Regions from separate parts of the Thiomonas sp. X19 genome, predicted to be linked through region 2. Evidence: predicted binding sites of a transcription regulator. Region 2 holds the regulator's gene; each other region holds the start of a gene.
What was found. Region 2 encodes sigma-54, which starts transcription at its own class of promoters, with help from an activator protein. Its sites were predicted from a motif close to TGGCANGNAANCTGCTTT; they were not measured.
Positions count from the first base shown of each region.

Region 1 (6,213 bases), 310 kb from region 2:
CAGGGGCTGGGCCGGGTCGTCCGACAGCCGGCCGCTGGCGAACAGCGCCAGGCTGGCCACGCCCAGCCCTTCGGAACGCGCCAGGGTCTGGCCGCTGCCGGCGTCGGCATAGCGCCACTGCGGGCCGGCACCGGCGTCGAGCAGCACGCTGGGAATCACCAGATCAATGGCGATGCGGGAACGTTCATACGCGCCCGCAGGGATCGGCTGCGCCGTCCCGCCCCTCCAGGGGGACAAGGAAACTTGGGAGCGGCCCTGCGCTCCCCTGCGCGCCGTGGCCGTTCTGCCCGGGATGCCTGCATCGACCAGCCCGCCAAAGCGATCCACCCCGCCCGCCTCGAAATGCCGCCAGCGGCTGTGCATGGGCACGCGCAAATCGGGGTGGCGGCTGCGGATGGTGTCGACCACATAGTCGGCCGTGGCGCCCATGCGCTCGGGATGCCAGGTGAAATGCGCCAGTTCGCCGCGCCGCGCATGCGCCATGATTTGCGCCGCATGGCTGCGCACGGCGGCGGCGCTCAGCAGGCTTTGCGCCAGCGTGGCGCCGGCATTCTGGGCGCGCGTCGTTTGGCGAACCTCCCCCTCCCGGCCTCCCCCACTGGTGGGGGAGGAGCACGCGCGATCTTGCGCCTGCTCGAGGGAGGAGAGGGCGGCGCCTTCGCCTCGCGCAGGAGACGTGAATTCACCCCCTCCCCATCGTTGGGGAGGGCTGGGGAGGGGAGCTTGGGCGTCGCCCAGGGGCGGCTTGCGATGACTCATTCCTCCAGCCCCCGACCCTTCGGCAGCGCCAGTTCTTCCTCGCTCGGCGTGTAGTGCGAGAAGTAGCCGGCGGCTTTTTTCGCGTCCATTTCCACGCGCGCATCGGGCGGAATCAGGTCCTCGGGAATGGCCACCTGCTCGACGACCTCGATGCCGGCCTGGGTCAGCGCGCCGAGTTTCATATTGCTCATCGACGCCCAGCGGTCGATGCGGGTGATGCCCAGCCAGTGGAACACGTCGGGCATGAGCTCCTGGAAGCGCATGTCCTGCACCCCGGCCACGCATTCGGTACGCTCGAAATAGGTCTCGGCGCGGTCGCCGCCGAGCTGGCGCTTGCGCGCGTTGTAGACCAGGAACTTGGTCACCTCGCCCAGGGCGCGGCCCTCCTTGCGGTTGTACACGACGAGGCCGACGCCGCCCTGCTGCGCCATCTCGATGCAGACCTCGATGCCATGCGCCAGATAGGGCCGGCAGGTGCAGATGTCGGAGCCGAACACGTCCGAGCCGTTGCACTCGTCGTGCACGCGGCAGGCCACGCGGGTCTCGGTCTTGCCGAGCTGGGCGACGTCGCCGAAGAAGTACAGCGTCATGCCGCCGATGGGCGGCAGGAACACCTTCAGGTCGGGCCGCGTCACCAGTTCCGGGAACATGCCGCCGGTCTGCTCGAACAGGGTGCGGCGCAGCGCCGGTTCGCGCACGCCGAAGCGCGCTGCAATGCCCGGCAGCCACCACACCGGATCGACCGCGGCCTTGGTCACGCGCACGTCGCCGTTGGCGTGCAGGATGGCGCCGTCGGGCGTGAGCCGGCCGGTGGCGATGGCGTCTTTCAGCTCGGGCATGTTGATGTGCGCGCGGGTGACGGCGATGGTCGGGCGCAGGTCCAGCCCGGCGGCGATCTGCGCGGCGAACACCTCGGGCACCAGATGGCCCCAGGGGTCGAGCGAAACGATCTTGCCGGGCTCGGCCCACTGCGGATGCGGGCCGATGGCGGCGGCCGGCGCGGTGTCGGTGAAGTCGGGCCGGTGGTCGCGGTCGAGCGCGCCCGAGGCCACCGCCAGCGCGCGGTACAAGGCATAGGCGCCCGCATGCGTGCCGATGGCGTTGCGCCGGCGCGGGTCGGTCAGCGTGGCCACCACCGGACCGCGCGCAGCGGCCGTGGCGGCGTCCCAATGGATTTCAGGCGGTTGCACCATGCTGCCCTGGCCGGGATGCGATGAGAGCACGACGTGACTGGACATGAAGGGCTCCAAAAACTTGACCGATTGGTCAGAATATACGGCGATGGATGCAAGCATCGTGCCGGGTTTTCCCGCTGGCCGCGTGCGTTTCGCGGTGCGCTTGAAGCCGCTTGCCTGGGAGCGCAGACCTGAGGGCTGCTGTGCGCAGCGGCGTTCAAACCGCTCGTGGTGCACCGTTGCGCCTGTTTGGTGCATGGCACGGCCAACGAGGGGTTCGACCCCGTGGGCGAGGCGGCTGACGCCCTCGCCGGTCATCTGCGCTGCTTCATTCTTGCGCGCCCGCGCCTTGCCGGAGACACGCCGCGCACAAAACAAATTGTCACGTCGGCGCCAATCCGAGGGCTGGCGCGTCTGCAAGCCAAGCCGTTGAAGCATGCTGTTGCACTTGCGTGCACCGACGCATTGACTCCCAATGCGTCGAAACCGAGAATGAATCACGACATTTCAACCACGACCCGGCCCTGACTTTGGGGTTGTACAAGGGCTTTGAAGCTCGGGCGGGACACTCCGGAGACTCACATCATGACCAGCATGCCCAATGCATGGAAACGTGCCGCCGCAGGCATGGCAATGAGCGTGGCGGCAGTTGCCGCGCACGCTGCAGCCGCGCCCTCGGTGATCAAGATCGGCACCCTGTATGCCAGCAGCGGCGCCTTCGCCGTGGCGTCCCAAGGCCAGTACGAGGGCCTGCAATACTGGGTCGACGCCGTCAACAAGGACGGCGGCCTGTTCGTCAAGGCCTACGACAAAAAGATCCCCGTGAAGATCATCGCCTACGACGATCAAAGCTCCACCTCCACCGCCACCACGCTCTACAACCAGCTCATCACCCAGGACAAGGTGGACGTGCTGGTGGCCGACTTCGGCTCGGTGCTCACCTCGGTGGCCGTGCCGCTGGCGGCCGAGCACCACATGCTGCTGATCGACCCCACCGGCTCGGGCGCCAATTTCTTCACCAAGCCGACCAACTACCTGGCCGATGTGAGCATTCCGTCGTCGCAGGTCTGGCCGGTTCCTCTGGCCAAATACCTGTTGCAGCAAAAGATCAAGCGCATCGCCATCGTCTACGACGCCAATGATTTCGACGCCTCGCAGGCCACCACGATGAAGGACGAGTTGGCCAAGGGCGGCGTCACCCCGGTGTACTACCACGGCGTGTCCACCAGCGAGTCCAACTACACCGTGCTGCTGCACACCATCGCCGCGAGCAACCCCGACGCGGTGCTGGAGTTCGGCTATCCGCCCAATGACATTGCCTTCCTCAAGGCGCTGTCGCAAAGCGGGCTGCACTTCCCCATGACCTTCACCATCTTCCCGGGGCAGTTGCTCAGTCTGTTGACCAAGAACGTCGGGGCCAAGGGGCTGGCCTACACCTACACCTATCCGACGCCGCCGCTGGTGAAGTACGACAAGGTGAGCTACGGGCAGAACACGGCGCAGTTCGTCGACGCCTTCACGGCCGCCAAGAAGAAGGCGCCCAATTTCCTGGACGCGGCGGGCTACAACACCGGCCTCATCATCCAGCACATGCTGGACATGGCGCCCAAGTTCACCCAGCTTGACTTCCATCAGGCGTTGATGGACATGTCGGGCAAGACCACCACCCTGCTCGGCGAGTTCAAGATCAACGCCAACGGCGCCCAGCTCGGCCAGCCCTTCCCGGTGGCGCAGCTGGTGCCCGAGGCCGGCAGCATGAAGGTGGTCGTGGTCTACCCGCAGGACAAGGCGACTGGCAAAGCCGTGTATCCGGCGCCCAAGCCGTAAGTCACGGGCCGCGCGGCCCGACGCTTCCCTTGTGGCCGCCCCTCCCCCGGGGCGGTGAACAAGCCGCCCGCACCCAGGTGCCGGCCGGCGGGGAAGCGTTGCGGACGTTTGCTTGAAGCATCGATCAGGGAGAGCGTTTGGAACTGCTCGCATACGCCATCATCGGCGGCATTCTGTACGGCATTTTTTTCAGCCTGATCGGCATCGGGCTGAATCTGATTTTTGGCGTCATGCGCATCATCAACCTGGCGCATGGGCAGTTCATCGTGCTCGGTGGCTATGCCGCCTGGATCGTCTCGCGGCACTTCGGTTTCAACCCGCTGTGGGGCGTGCCGCTGTCCATCGCCTGTGCCGTCGTCATCGGCTATCCGCTGTATTACGCCGTGGTGCCGCGCCTGCAGCGCAGCGGTGACCCGGAGATGCTGTCCTTCATCCTGTTCTTCGGCATCGGCCAGATGCTCGAAGCGCTCACGGGGTTGGCCTTCGGCGCCGACCAGCGCTCGCTGCCGAGCGAGGCGCTGGGTTCCGGCAACATCGGCCTGCTCGGCCAACAATTTCCCGACAGCTGGTGGGTGGCCGCGGTCTTCAGCCTGGCCGCCATCGCCGGGCTGTATCTGTACTTCGCGCACACCAAGCTGGGTTACGCCACGCGCGCCATCATGGCCAACCGCGACGAGGCGCTGGCCACCGGCATCAGCGTCAACCGCGTCTCGGTCATCGCCTTCGTCGCCGGCCTGGCGCTGGCCGGCACGGCCGGGGTGTTCCTGCCGTATCTGCTCGGCTCGGTCTCGCCGGACCTGGGCAACGAACTCACCACCACCTCGTTCGCCATCGTCATCATCGGCTCGCTGGGCAACCCGCTGGGCACGGTCATCGGCGGCCTGGTGTTCGGCCTGGGCACGATGCTGATGCAAACCTACTACTCCTCCTGGTCCAACCTCGTGCCTTACGTGCTGTTGTTGATCATCGTGCTCATCCGTCCCACCGGCCTGCTGGGCAAGGCGGTGCGCAATGCCTGAACCGACCCCCATGGCCGAACCTATCGCCATTTCCATGCCCGGGCCTTCCCGGCTGCGGCGCCTGCGGCCCGGGCTGATCGTGCTGCTGCTGTTGGCCGTCGTGTTTCTGCTGCTGCCGCATGTGTACGGCAACGAGACGCTGCTGTTCACCCTGATGACGTTCATCGTTCTGGCGCAGGGCTTGAACCTGCTGTACGGCTTCACCGGCTACCTGCCCTTCGGCTATGTCGGGTTTTTCGGTTGCGGGGCCTATGCCACCTCGCTGCTGGTGCTGCACAGCGGCTTGCCGGTGCTGCTCTGCGTGCTGGGCGGCGGCGTGGCGTCAACGCTGATGGCGCTCGTCCTCGGCCCGCTGCTGCGCCTGTCGGGGGCGTACTTTTCCATCGCCAGTCTGGCGGCGTCGCAAATCCTGTATTTCGTCGTCTCCAACACCAATCTCGCGGACATCACCGGCGGACCTTACGGCCTGAAAATCGAGCAGGTGTATGCGCCCGGCGCCAGCTACAACACCATGCTGGCCGTGCTGCTGCTGGCCACGGGCCTGGCGGCGTGGTTCCGCAGTTCGCGCTTCGGCATGGGGCTGCGGGCGATGCGGCAAGACCCGGTGAGCGCGAGCATGGCCGGCATCGACGTGGTGCGCGCACGCCTGCTCACCTGGCTGATCTCGGCCAGCGTTGCCGGTCTGGCCGGCGGGGCTTATGCATGGAACCTCTCGGTGTTCTACCCCGAGGCGGTGTTCACCTTGCAGATCTCGGTATTCGCCATCGTCTTCGCGCTGTTCGGCGGTGTCGGCACGGTCATCGGCCCCATCATCGGCGCGGCCGTGCTGTACACGCTGTACGCGGCCATCGGCATTTCCACGCCGCAGTATTTCCAGCTCATCTACGGCCTGCTCATCGTGCTGCTGGTGCTGTTCCTGCCCGGCGGCATTCTGTCGCTGTTCACGCGGAGGGGTGTGCGTGTTTTCTGAAACCCCCGCAAGCGCCGCGGGCGGCGCCGAGCCCATTTTGCAACTCGCAGGCGTGAACAAGCGCTTCGGCGGCCACGTGGTGTTGAACGACGTGAGCTTCAGTCTCGCTCCGGGTGAAATCGTCGGTCTGGTCGGCCCCAACGGCTCGGGCAAGACCACCACCATCAACGTCATCTCCGGCCTGTACCGGGCCGACGCCGGCAGCATCACCTACGCGGGCCAGCCCGTGCACCAGGTACCCATGCACAAGCTGGCGCGGCTGGGCATCAACCGCACCTTCCAGGTGCCCAAGAACTTCCGCGACATGACCGCGCGTGAAAACATCGAAGTCGCCGCCTACTTCGGCCATGCGCAGCAGCAGGTCGACGTCGAAGCCGTCCTGCGCGACATCAACCTGCTCGCCCAGGCCGACAAGCTGGCGGGTTCGCTCACCGTCAACCAGCAAAAGCTGCTCGACCTCGGC
Region 1 is NZ_LT605203.1:844,705-850,917, forward strand. Features, by position in the region: gene THIX_RS03940 (DUF1688 family protein) at 1-759, opposite strand, end outside; gene THIX_RS03945 (GTP cyclohydrolase II) at 756-1,997, opposite strand; gene THIX_RS03950 (amino acid ABC transporter substrate-binding protein) at 2,520-3,761, shown strand; gene THIX_RS03955 (branched-chain amino acid ABC transporter permease) at 3,899-4,780, shown strand; gene THIX_RS03960 (branched-chain amino acid ABC transporter permease) at 4,791-5,750, shown strand; gene THIX_RS03965 (ABC transporter ATP-binding protein) at 5,740-6,213, shown strand, end outside.
Region 1: a site for sigma-54 is predicted at 2,044-2,061, ahead of THIX_RS03945 (GTP cyclohydrolase II). Genes of this name have one in related genera too.

Region 2 (6,213 bases):
CAGGTGCCCGAGGCCGCCTGGGGGGCGGGCGACGCAGGCGCTTGGGCGTTGGCGGCCTGGGCATTCAGGGCCAGGCCGCCAAACAAGGCGGCGGCAAGCACGATGGGGAAGAGGCGCATCGGTAACTCCAGTCGGGTAGCAGGCATGAACGTGGGAAGGATGATGCAGGATGTCCTCGACAAAACACCAGCCGAAGCCGTTCTGTCCAGGACAACTGTGGGGTTTTGTCCAGGACGAGTCGAGGCCGCCTAAGATGCCCGCGAGCACCGAGGCGGCACGACGCTGGCGCTCCTCGATGTCAAGGGCAGCTGGAAGCGGCCATCCGCTTCCTTGAGAAAGCGAAGATGGACACCCATGATTGACAACGCCTGTCATGTCGATACGGATTCAAGCCGCCCGCGAAACCCGCGACCATGAATGACCGCACCGCCTCATCCGCCCTGCGCATGAACATTGCCGCCGTCGAACGCGATACCGGAATTCCCAAAGACACCTTGCGGGTCTGGGAGCGGCGCTACGGCTTCCCCCAACCGTTGCGCGACGCCATGGACGAGCGCCAGTACCCGCTCGATCAGGTGGAGAAGCTGCGGCTCATCAAGCGCCTCATGGGCGCCGGGCACCGGCCCGGGCGCATCGTCGGCCTGCCCACCGAGCATCTCGATGCCCTGGCGCGGGCGCAGGAAGGACCCGCGCAGGCGCCAATCGCACGCACTCAGGCCCAGAGCCTGCATGACCTGCAGCTGATCAAGCAGCACGACGCCGAAAAGTTGCGGCGCGAACTGGTGCAGGCGCAGATGCGCCTGGGCTTGGGCCGCTTCGTCACCGAGATCGCCGCCCCGCTCGTCACGGAGGTTGGCGAAGCCTGGATGCGTGGCGACCTGGAAATTTTCGAAGAACACCTGTTTTCCGAAATCATGCACCGCGTGCTGCGCGCCGGCATCGCGGCCGTTCCGGGTACGGAATCCCCGGCGGCGGCGCGCCCCCGCGTGCTGCTCACCACCATGCCGCAAGAGCCGCACGGCATGGGCTTGCTGATGGCCGAGGCGATGCTGGCGCTGGAAGGTTGCCACTGCGTCTCGCTCGGCGTGCAGACGCCGTTGTGGAACATGCTGCTGGCGGTGCAGGCGCATCGCAGCGACGTGCTGGTGCTGAGTTTTTCAGGCGTGCCGACGCAGACCCAGGTCCTGGACGCGTTGGCTGAACTGCGCGACAAGCTGCCCGCCCATGTGGCACTGTGGGCCGGCGGCTCGTCGCCCGCGCTCAAACGCGCAGCGCCCGACATTCAGGTCACCCGCACTCTCGGCTCGCTGGCCGAGGCCGTGGCGGCCTGGCGCAGCGCCCACCCCTCGCCACCGGCGGTGGACGGCGCCGCCTGACGCCCCGTCAAGGCTTGGTCGCCGTCGGCGTGCCGGCTTCCGGTGTTTGCGCATCACCCAGGGGTGCCACCTCATCCGCAGGCGGGGGCACGGCCGTGGCTGGAAACTCGCCGCCGGCCACCTTCGGCTCGCGGTGTTCGCCTTCCTTCAGCCCCAAGGCCTCGGAGTAGACCGAGCGATGGCGCAGCAGGCTGCCGATGACGGAAGCGATGACGCAGGCCGGCATGGCCGCCATCACCACGTTGTAGTTGCGCGTGATCTCGAACACCATGATGGCCGACATCGCCGGGGCGTGGGTGGTGGCGGCCAGCAGGCTGCCCATGCCCACCAGGGTCCACAGCGCCTGCGAGTGGCTGGCTTCGGGCACGAGGAACAGATGCGACACCATCAGCCCCATGGCGCCGCCGAGCGCCAGCGTGGGGGTGAGCACGCCGCCCGGAATGCCGGCGGCGCTCGCCGCCGTGACGGCGAGCATGCGCAACACGAACACCGCGGCCACGGCCGTGAGCGTCCAGTGATCGACCAGGAAGGACTGCACCACGCTGTAGCCATTGCCCCAGACCTGCGGCATGAGCAGGGACAGCAGGCCGATGAACAGGCCGGCCAGGCCCATGCGCAGCGGCAGGAAGCCAACCAGTGGCTGATACTTGCGGCGCGCGGTGTCGAGCAGCCAGAGGAAGGCCGGACCGATGAAGCCGGCCAGCAGGCCGAGCAGCGAGGCGTCGAGCAGGTCGATGAAGCTGATGGGCGGCACCATGTGCGCCAGGTAGAGCGGGCCGGTGGCGAACAGGCTTTGGGTGGTGAGTTCCCCGATCACCGCGGCCACCAGCACAGCGGTGATTTCGCGCAGCTGCAGGCCGCCGAGAATGATTTCGGCGACGAACAGGGTGCCGGCGATCGGCGCGTGATACGCCCCGGCAAAACCCGCTGCCGCACCGCAGGCGACGATGAGCCGCTGGTGCGCCGGGTCGGCGCGGCCGATGCGGCCGATGAAGGACGACACCAGCGAGGCGAACTGGATCATCGTGCCTTCGCGGCCGATGGTGATGCCGCCGCTCACCGCCACCAGCGACGAGGCGGTGCGCATCAGGTTGGGCACCACCGGCAGCAGGCCGTCGCCCACGCGCACCGCCTCCATGTACTCCGGCCCGCGCGGGCGCTTGATCCAGCGCTGCCCGGCCCACATGATGAGCCCGCCGACGACCGCGGCAATCACTGGAATGACGGCCCGCTGCCAAAGCGGCAGCCCGGCGGCAGCGGTGACCAGATGCTCGTGCGTGCTGTAGAGGCGGATGATGGCGTACATCGCCTGGCGGAAGCCCTCCACCGCCACCGAGGCGACAAAACCGATGATGGCCGCGACCAGCATCATCGGCACCATCGGGTCTAAACCCAGGCGCAGATGGACGAGCAAGGCGTGGAAGCGGTTCGAGATGGATTCGGACATGACGAGCTGGCGCGGCAGGCCATCGCCGCTGCGCAAGGGAAAGGTTGCAGAAATGGTATCGGCTCGCACGCCCCAGAGCGGTGAAGTTTGGTGAACGCCGACAACAAGCGCTCCACCGCGAGGACGCGCGACCGATCGCGGGTCCTCGCGGATGGTCGTGGTTGGCAGCTGGCGGTCGCGTTGCCGCGAACGGGTTCGTACCGCCCGCACGGACGGCTTTGCGACAATGCCAGCCATGTCCAGCAGCCCCGCATCCACCTCACCCCCCGCCCCGGCCTTTCTGCGCAAGCTCTGTGCGCCGGCGCAATTGCCGCAGGCCCTGGCCGCGCTGCCGCGCCCGCTGGTGTTCACCAACGGCGTGTTCGACATCCTGCACCGCGGCCATGTGACTTACCTCGCACAGGCGCGCGCGCTCGGCGCCAGTCTGGTGCTGGGGCTGAACTCCGACGCTTCGGCGCGCAGCCTGGGCAAGGGCCCCGAGCGCCCGCTCAACCCGCAAGACGATCGCGCCGCCGTACTGGCCGCGCTGGAAAGCGTGAGCCTGGTGGTGCTGTTCGACGAAGCCACGCCGCTGGCGCTGCTGCGGCTGGTGCGCCCCGAGATTTATGTGAAGGGCGGCGACTACAGCGTCGCGACCCTGCCCGAAACCCCGCTGGTGCGCGGCTGGGGCGGCGAGGTGCGCATCCTGCCCTTCGTCGCCGGCCGCTCTACCACGGCGCTGGTGCGGCGCATTCGCGGGGAAGGCTGAACCCGCCTCACGGGGGCGCGTCACGCATCGGGGTGCGGATGCAGAGTCCGCCGCACGGGGCCCGCGCACGGCCCTATGGGCTGGACGCGCTCTTGCGTTGCGCCGTCGGCGGAATGCGCAGGGCTTCGCGGTACTTGGCCACGGTGCGCCGCGCCACGGTGATGCCCTGGGCGGCGAGGCGCTCGGCGAGTTCGCCGTCCGAGAGCGGCGCCGCCGGGTTCTCGTCCTGCACCATTTGGCGGATGATGGCGCGCACCGCGGTGCTCGATGCGTTGCCGCCGGTATCGGTGGACAGGCCCGAGCCGAAAAAGTATTTCAGCTCGAACGTGCCGAACGGCGTGAGCACGTATTTCTGCGTGGTCACACGCGAGATGGTGGACTCGTGCAAGCCGAGCTCATCGGCGATTTCGCGCAGCACCAGTGGGCGCATGCCCAGCTCGCCATGGCTGAAAAAGTTCTGCTGGCGCTCGATCACGGCCTGCGCCACGCGCTCGATGGTCTCGAAGCGCTGCTGCACATTGCGCACGAACCAGCGCGCCTCCTGCAACTGGCCCGACAGCCCGGCGCCGTCGCGCGAGCGGCGCAGCAGATCGGCATACAGGCTGTTGATGCGCAGCTTGGGCAGCACCTCGGGGTTGAGCATCGCGCGCCAACGCCGGCCGCTGCGCATGGCGATGACGTCGGGCGTGACGGCCTGCGCGGTGGACGGCATGAAGCGCGCGCCCGGGCGCGGATCCAGCCGCGCGATGCGTTGCTGCACCTCGCGCAGCGCGGCCTCGTCGACCTGCAGGGCGCGGGCCAGCCGCTTCCAGTCGCGCTTGGACAGCAGGGCCAGATGGCCGCCAGCGCACAAGGCGATGGCCAGGTCGCGCTCCGGGCAGGGGGCTTGGCGCTGGAGTTGCAAGCACATGCACTCGCCCAGGCTGGTGGCGCCGACGCCAGCCGGGTCGAAACTCTGCACCAGCTTCAAACCCATGCGCAGCGCGCTGCACAGCGCTTCGCGCTCCTCCTCGCCGGCCTCGGCGTCGAGTTCGGCGCCCAGCAACTCGGGGCCTTCGGCCAGGTAGCCGTCTTCGTCGAGCGAGTCGATGATGGCCTCGGCCGCGGCGCGGTCGGCCTCGCTCAGCCCCAGGCCCGCGAGCTGGCCGCGCAGATGGGCGCGCAGATCGGTGCCCACATGCGCCAGGCCCAGCGGGTCGAAGTCGTCGTCGGCCTCGCCGCCACTGCCCTGCCAGTTTTCGCCCGGCGCGGTATCCCACTCGCCCTGCTCGGCACCGGACTGCCAGTCCTCGCGGTCGAGCTTGAGTTCGACGGCCTCATCGCTCGCCTCCTTGCGCGCCTCGGCGGCTTCCGTCGCGCTTTGCGCCTCGGCGGGCGTCTCGACATCGCCCTCGCCTTCCTCATGCTCCAGAAAAGGGTTGGCCTCGAGCATCTGCTCGACTTCCTGCAGCAACTCCAGCGTGGAGAGTTGCAGCAGGCGGATGGATTGCTGCAACTGCGGCGTGAGCGCGAGGTGCTGCGACAGGCGAAGATTGAGCGACTGCTTCATGGTTTTGGCGCGCGCTCAAGGAAACGCAGGAGCGCTCATAAGCGGAAACTCTCGCCCAGATAGACCTTGCGCACGGCCGGATTGTTGACGATGTCGTCCGGCTTGCCCAGCGCCAGCACGCTGCCCTCGCTGATGATGCAGGCGTGGTCGCAGATGCCCAGGGCTTCGCGCACGTTGTGATCGGTGATGAGCACGCCAATGCCGCGCGACTTGAGGAATTGGACGATGCGCTGGATTTCGATGACGGCGATGGGATCGATGCCGGCGAAGGGCTCGTCGAGCAGGATGAACTGGGGATTGGTGGCCAGCGCCCGGGCAATTTCCACCCGCCGCCGCTCGCCGCCCGACAAGGCGATGGCTGGACTGTCGGCCAGATGCTCCACATGCAGCTCGCGCAGCAACTGCCCCAGGCGCGCTTCGATCTCGGGCTTTTTCAGGGCACGGCCCTCGGCGTCGTGCTGCAGTTCCAGCACCGCACGCACGTTTTCGGCCGCCGACAGGCCGCGAAAAATCGAGGCTTCCTGCGGCAGGTAGGACAGGCCCAGACGCGCGCGCCGGTACATCGGCTGATGCGTGATGTTCTGGCCGTTGAGGTGGATCTCGCCGCCGTCGGCCCGCACCAGGCCGACGATCATGTAGAACGAGGTGGTCTTGCCGGCGCCGTTCGGGCCAAGCAGCCCGACCACCTCGCCACCGCGCACCTCCAGGCTCACGTCGCGCACCACCTGGCGCCCGCCATAGCGCTTTTGCAAGCCGCGCATGCTGAGCACCCCGGCATGCTGGGTCTGGGCCGACGCCGCCGGCTCCACCGGCTTCAACACCGCCGCGTTCACGGCCGCGCTCCCAGGCCTGGCGACACCTTCAACGCCGGCGCCGGCCCGCTGGGCTTGGCTGCGGGCTGCGTGGTGCGCGGCGACAGCATCACCCGCACCCGGCCGTTGGGGTTGGAAGGCGTGGCGCCGGCTTTGCCGCCGACCACGGTGAAGACATCCGTCAGGTCGTTGTAGGTGATGACCTCACCCTGGGCACGGTCCGTCAGCTTGCCATCGCTCAGGCGGTCGAGCGTGGCCTGGCCGGTGAATGTGACCACGTC
Region 2 is NZ_LT605203.1:537,282-543,494, reverse strand. Features, by position in the region: partial or broken gene THIX_RS02615 (glutathione peroxidase) at 1-146, opposite strand, end outside; gene THIX_RS02610 (MerR family transcriptional regulator) at 414-1,376, shown strand; gene THIX_RS02605 (chloride channel protein) at 1,384-2,859, opposite strand; gene rfaE2 (D-glycero-beta-D-manno-heptose 1-phosphate adenylyltransferase) at 3,059-3,571, shown strand; gene THIX_RS02595 (RNA polymerase factor sigma-54) at 3,645-5,120, opposite strand; gene lptB (LPS export ABC transporter ATP-binding protein) at 5,156-5,881, opposite strand; gene lptA (lipopolysaccharide transport periplasmic protein LptA) at 5,950-6,213, opposite strand, start outside.

Region 3 (6,213 bases), 260 kb from region 2:
GGAGCCGGGCCTGCATCGACAACGGCATGTCCCCGATTTCATCCAGAAACAAGACGCCGCCATGAGCCTCCCGAATCTGTCCCGGTTGACCCTTGCGCCGGGCGCCTGTGAACGCTCCCTCCTCGTAGCCGAAGAGCTCGGCCTCGATCAGGCCTTCCGGGACCGCCGCGCAATTGACGGCGACGAAGGGCCCCCGGCAGCGCTGGCTGGCCTGGTGAACCTGCCGGGCAAAAACCTCCTTGCCGACGCCCGACTCCCCCAGGATCAAGACCGGGATGCCACAGTCCAGGACACGCACCGCGCGGTCCAGTTGCGCCTCGCGCTGTGGGTCGGCGATGATGGGCGGCCTCGAGGCTGCGACTTGGTGGATCTGCGGCGTGCGTTCTGGCGCCGTGATCGAGTCCAAGTGATTCGAGGCCCTCTTGAGCCCGACCCAGCCTGAAGCCCACGATGCCGATCGCCCAGGCCGCGCCAGCCAGGGGTGAAGGCACAACTCGAACTGGTCCCGCTCGGTCGTGGGCAAGGAGCTGAACAGATCGTCGACGAAGCGGCCGCGCAGTTGTTCGAACGTCATCCCTAAAACGCGCATGGCAGCGCGATTGGCGCCCACAATCGTTGCATTGCGAATCCACAGCAAAGCTTCGCGGTGCGAGCCAATCAAGGCCGGGTCATGGGCAAAGCGCAGGATTTCGGTCTGCGCGGGCCGGTTGTCCATGGCCATGCGGTATTCGATCATCTGCGCCGCCATGCGCACCAGACCAACGGTCTGGGCTTGAATGCAGCGAGCATCGCCCGAGACATCCAGCACGCCCAGGACCTGCCCTTGCGAGCCCAGCAGAGGTGCGGCCGTGCACCCCAAGGTTCCGTTTTGCTCGAGGTAATGTTGCTGCCCGAGGACCGTGATCGGCGAGAGCTCCGTCAGCGCCGTGCCGATCGCATTGGTCCCCCGCTGGACTTCGGACCATTCGACGCCGGGCATCAACGCCACGCGCTGGGCCTTGTTCATGAACACATCTGAGCCCGCTGCGTCGAGAATCATGCCCTGCGGGTCGGCCAGCAAGACGACCACGCGTGAGGGCGACAGCGCCTCGGCCAGAGCCTCCAGCTCGGGCAGCGCGTGCCGACGCAGCCGCCCCTGCGCGTCGCGCCGGGCAAACAGCGCCTCATGCGCCAGGGGCTCGGGAGTCTCACTGAGGGTGGCGGGGAGGGCCAGGCACCGCCGCCACGACCTTGCGATCAGCTCCGGCACCGCGCCTTGCGGATCACTCCCGTCTTCGAAAAAACGCTGTCGCGCCAACTGCAACGTGGTCGACGGCGTGGCAATTCCCGCGCTGCCCGGCGGCCTGGTCTGGGGCATTTCCGTCTCCTGGGTTGGCGTGCCATCAAGGCCATGGCAGCCAATCTTCTGCTGGCGAAGTGTCGCACTCAAAGGGCGCCATGTCACCTGTCGCAAGATGCGACGCTTCAGTGATGCAAATCGAGAAGGAAGACCGGAGAGCGTACTCCGGGTCATCCCGGATGCATTCGCCTAAGTGCTTGTCAATGAACGAAGATATTTCGTCCTGGCGCAAGCGTTGGGTCTGGCACGAATCCTGATAGGGATGAGGGCGCTGCATCTGCAGTTCAACTCCCTATCCAACAATCTCAGGAGACGTTCATGGACATGCTTGAACCCGGCAAGTTTGGCACTGCCGTTGCCTTCAAAAAGCGCTATGGCAACTACATCGGCGGCGAGTGGGTTGCGCCTGCCGGCGGCCAATACTTCGAGAACATTTCGCCCGTCACTGGCAAGCCCTTTTGCGACATTCCGCGCTCGACGGCGGCCGACATCGAGCGCGCGCTCGATGCCGCGCACAAGGCCAAGGGCGCCTGGGGCCGCACATCGCCCACGGATCGCGCGAACATCCTGAACAAGATCGCCGACCGCATGGAGGCCAACCTGCCCATGCTCGCCGCCGCCGAAACCTGGGACAACGGCAAGCCCATCCGCGAAACCACGCTGGCCGACCTGCCGCTGGCCATCGACCACTTCCGCTATTTCGCCTCGTGCGTACGCGCGCAGGAAGGCGGCATCAGCGAGATCGACCATGAGACCTATGCCTACCACTACCACGAGCCGATCGGCGTCGTCGGGCAGATCATTCCCTGGAATTTTCCGATTCTGATGGCCGTCTGGAAGCTGGCGCCGGCGCTGGCGGCGGGCAACTGCGTCGTGCTCAAACCCGCCGAGCAAACACCGGTTTCCATCCTGGTGCTGGTGGAATTGGTTGGCGACTTGCTGCCTGCGGGTGTGCTGAACGTGGTCAATGGCTTCGGTCTGGAAGCGGGCAAGCCGCTGGCTTCCAGCAGCCGCATCGGCAAGATCGCCTTCACCGGAGAGACGACCACCGGCCGGCTGATCTCGCAGTATGCGAGCCAGAATCTGATTCCCGTCACGCTGGAACTCGGGGGCAAGTCACCGAACATCTTCTTTGCCGACGTGATGGACAAGGACGACGGCTACTTCGACAAGGCGCTCGAAGGTTTTGCGATGTTCGCGCTCAACCAGGGCGAGGTCTGCACCTGCCCTTCCCGTGCGCTGGTCCAGGAGTCGATCTACGAGCGCTTCATCGAGCGCGCCATCAAGCGCGTGGCGGCGATCAAGCAAGGCAGCCCGCTGGAGATGGAAACCATGATCGGCGCGCAGGCATCGAGCGAGCAACTGGAAAAAATCCTCTCCTACCTCGACATCGGCAAACAGGAGGGCGCCCAGGTTCTGATTGGAGGCGAGCGCAACAAGCTGCCGGGTGAACTGGAGGGCGGCTATTACGTCAAGCCCACGGTTTTCAAAGGGCACAACAAGATGCGCATTTTCCAGGAGGAAATCTTCGGCCCGGTCCTGTCCGTCACCACGTTCAAGGACGAGGAAGAAGCGCTGGAGATTGCCAATGACACGCTGTACGGCCTGGGCTCGGGCGTCTGGACGCGCGACATGAATCGGGCGTTCCGCATGGGCCGCGGCATCCAGGCCGGCCGCGTCTGGACGAACTGCTACCACCTCTACCCCGCCCACGCGGCGTTCGGTGGCTACAAGCAATCGGGCATCGGACGCGAAAACCACAAGATGATGCTCGACCATTACCAGCAGACCAAGAACCTGCTGGTGAGCTACAGCGAAAGCAAGCTGGGCTTCTTCTGAGCGCCCCTTCGTTTCCTTGAGAGGACGCGCTGCGCCACTGCCCGTGAACGCGGGCAGTGGCGCAGCCGGACAGCACCGCATGCGCATTGCAACCCTGTAATCCCGCAGCTTTCCAAACGCCGACGGATGACCTGCCATGAACACCGAGCAAACCTTGCGCGAAGCATCCACGACGGCACCGGTCGTCCCTCGAGTCATCGCGACCACTGCGGCGCTCGAACTGATCGCCAAGCTCAAAGCAACCCACGGGGAGCTGATGTTTCATCAGTCCGGCGGCTGTTGCGATGGCAGCGCGCCGATGTGCTTTGCTGCGGGCGAATTTTTGGTTGGGGAGGCAGATCGGCTTCTAGGGTCTATCGGTGGCGTGCCGTTTTACATCGGGCTTGCACAGTTCGAGTATTGGAAACACACGCAACTCATCATCGATGTCGTTCCCGGCCGCGGCGGCATGTTTTCTCTCGAGGGTTCAACAGGTCTGCGCTTTCTCACGCGCTCAAGGCTTTTTGACGACGACGAATGGAGAGTTTTGGAACAGGAGGGACGCATCTGATCCTGCATTCATCGATCCAAGATTGAGTACCATCGATCGGATGAGCAAAGATTTGCTCTCCCGTGCGAAACCAAATTCGTGTGGGCATCTTCATGGGCCACGGCAAGACAAAGGAGTTTCGGGAACACAGCCACCCGCATTCCAGTTGCTTTTGCCGAGGCTGCATCGCCGGAAGGCTCGGCGCCTTTCATCATTCACGCGTCGCGCGCCGCCCCGAGCAGTCGTCGCCGCAATCCCTCCAATGCATACCGCGCCGAGGCCAGGCGCACCGCTTCGCGGTCGCCGGGCCAGATGATGGATTGGGCCTCAGCGCGTAGGCTGTCCGGCTGCTCCTGATCCAGCCAGGCCCAGCCGAACCACACCAGTCCCACCGGCTTGTCCGGTGTGCCGCCGCTGGGGCCGGCGATGCCGGTGATGGACAGGGCGGCCTGCACGGGGGCGTGCGCCAGCACCCCGCGCGCCATGGCCAGTGCCACTTCGCGGCTGACGGCGCCGTGCGTGGCGAGCAGGGCTTCGGGCACGCCCAGCAGCTCGGTCTTGGCGCGGTTGCTGTAGGTGACGATGCCGCGCTCGAACCAGTCGCTCGAACCGGCGAAGCTGGTGACGGCTGCGGCCACCAGCCCGCCGGTGCAGGACTCGGCGCAGCCCAGCATCCAGCCGCGATCGAGCAAGGGCGCGCGCAGCGCCAACGCGGCGTCCAGCACGTCCCGCCATGGCGCTTGCGCTTCATGCGCCATGGCTTGCGCTCCACGCCAACAGCAGCATGGCGCCGAACACCACGGCCAGTGTGAGCAGTGCGGCCACAAGGTCGTCGAGCATGATGCCCAGGCCGCCTTTCACATGCTGGTCGGCCCAGCCCACCGGGCCGCGCTTGACGGCGTCGAACATGCGAAACAGGGCGAAGCCTGCCGCTTGCAGCCACCACACGGCGGGGGTTTGCGGCGCGGGCTGCAGCAACCACAGCACCAGCCAGATGGCGACGATTTCGTCCCACACCACGGGCGAGGGGTCGTCGGTCTGCAAAGCCTGCGCGGTGCGCCCGCAAACCCACACGCCGAGGGCAAAACCGCCGAGCAAGAACGCGGCCCAGGCGCCGTTGGGCAGCCAGGGCGCGAGCAGCAGGTAGCTGGCCCAGCCGAACAGGCTTCCCGCCGTGCCGGGGGCGATGGGCGCGAGCCCCGAGCCGAAGCCGAGGGCGAGGCAATGCACCGGGCTTGAGAAGGCGAAGCGCCAGTTGGGCTGCGGCGCCGTGGAGCTTGCGGGGGTTGGAGAGGATGGGTTCATGGGGTGCGGAAATGGTCGAACGCGGCGTAATGCGCGGGGAGTTCCTGGCCTTGTGCGTCCAGCAGGGTGACGCCGGGCGCAGCGGTGATGCGGCCGATGCAAGCCACGGAAGTTTGCGCCTTGCTGGCGGCGGCGAGCACCGCCTCGTGCCGATGCGCGGGCGCGGTGAACAGCAGCTCGTAATCGTCGCCGCCGGCGAGTTGGCAGGCGCGGCGGCGAGCGGCGGGCTGGGCCTGCACGACGCGGCTTGCGGGAATGCGGTCGGCTTCGATGCACGCGCCCGCATGGCTTGCGCGCAGCACATGGCCGAGGTCGCCGAGCAGGCCGTCGGAGATGTCGATGGCGGCATGGGCGATGCCGCGCAGCGCCTGCCCCAGCGCCACGCGCGGAGCGGGCTGGTCCATGCGCGCGCGCATCGCGGCGAGGTCGTCGGCAGCCAAGCTCCATTCGCCCCAGACATGGCCGAGCGCGAGGCGGGCGTCGCCGGGCGTGCCCGACACCCAGAGCGCATCGCCTGCGCGCGCGGCGTCGCGGCGCAAGGCCAGGCCCGGTGGCACCAAGCCCAGCACGGTGATGCAGATGTTCAGCGGCCCCTTGGTGGTGTCGCCGCCGATCAGTTCGATGGCCTGTTCGTCGGCGAGCGCGAACAGCCCGGCGCTGAAGCCTTCGAGCCAAGCTGCGTCGGCGGCGGGCAAGGCCAGAGCCAGGGTGAACGCCAGCGGCTGCGCGCCCATCGCGGCCAGGTCCGACAAATTCACGGCCAGCGCCTTGTGGCCGAGCTTGCGGGCATCGGCCCCGGGCAGGAAATGGCGGCCTTCCACCAGCATGTCGCTGGACACCGCGAGCTGCTGGCCGGAGGGAATGGCGAGCAGGGCGCAATCGTCGCCCACGCCCAGGGTTGCGTTGCGCGCAGGGCGGGTGAAGTAGCGCGCGATGAGATCGAATTCGCCGAGGGTGGAGGCCATGCGGGTATTGTCGTCGCTGCCCAAGACCGGCAACTCTGCCGCGAGGGCCGCTGCACGACACGCTGTTTGGGCTGGAACACCAGGGGGCGGGCCGGACTCCTAGGAGACTGTCGGACTTTGCGGTCTTCCGGATGAAGACGCTATCCGAGACAATTGCTGCTGCACAACCGAGAGCCCGAGCCGATGAGCCGCTTCGTCCCTGTTGACCGAGACACCGCATATCTGTTGCCACCGTC
Region 3 is NZ_LT605203.1:278,896-285,108, forward strand. Features, by position in the region: gene THIX_RS01510 (sigma-54-dependent Fis family transcriptional regulator) at 1-1,357, opposite strand, end outside; gene adh (aldehyde dehydrogenase) at 1,658-3,178, shown strand; gene THIX_RS01520 (DUF779 domain-containing protein) at 3,315-3,728, shown strand; gene THIX_RS01525 (CinA family protein) at 3,923-4,465, opposite strand; gene THIX_RS01530 (phosphatidylglycerophosphatase A) at 4,455-5,012, opposite strand; gene thiL (thiamine-phosphate kinase) at 5,009-5,977, opposite strand; gene THIX_RS01540 (IS1182-like element ISThsp16 family transposase) at 6,161-6,213, shown strand, end outside.
Region 3: a site for sigma-54 is predicted at 1,582-1,599, ahead of adh (aldehyde dehydrogenase). Genes of this name have one in related genera too.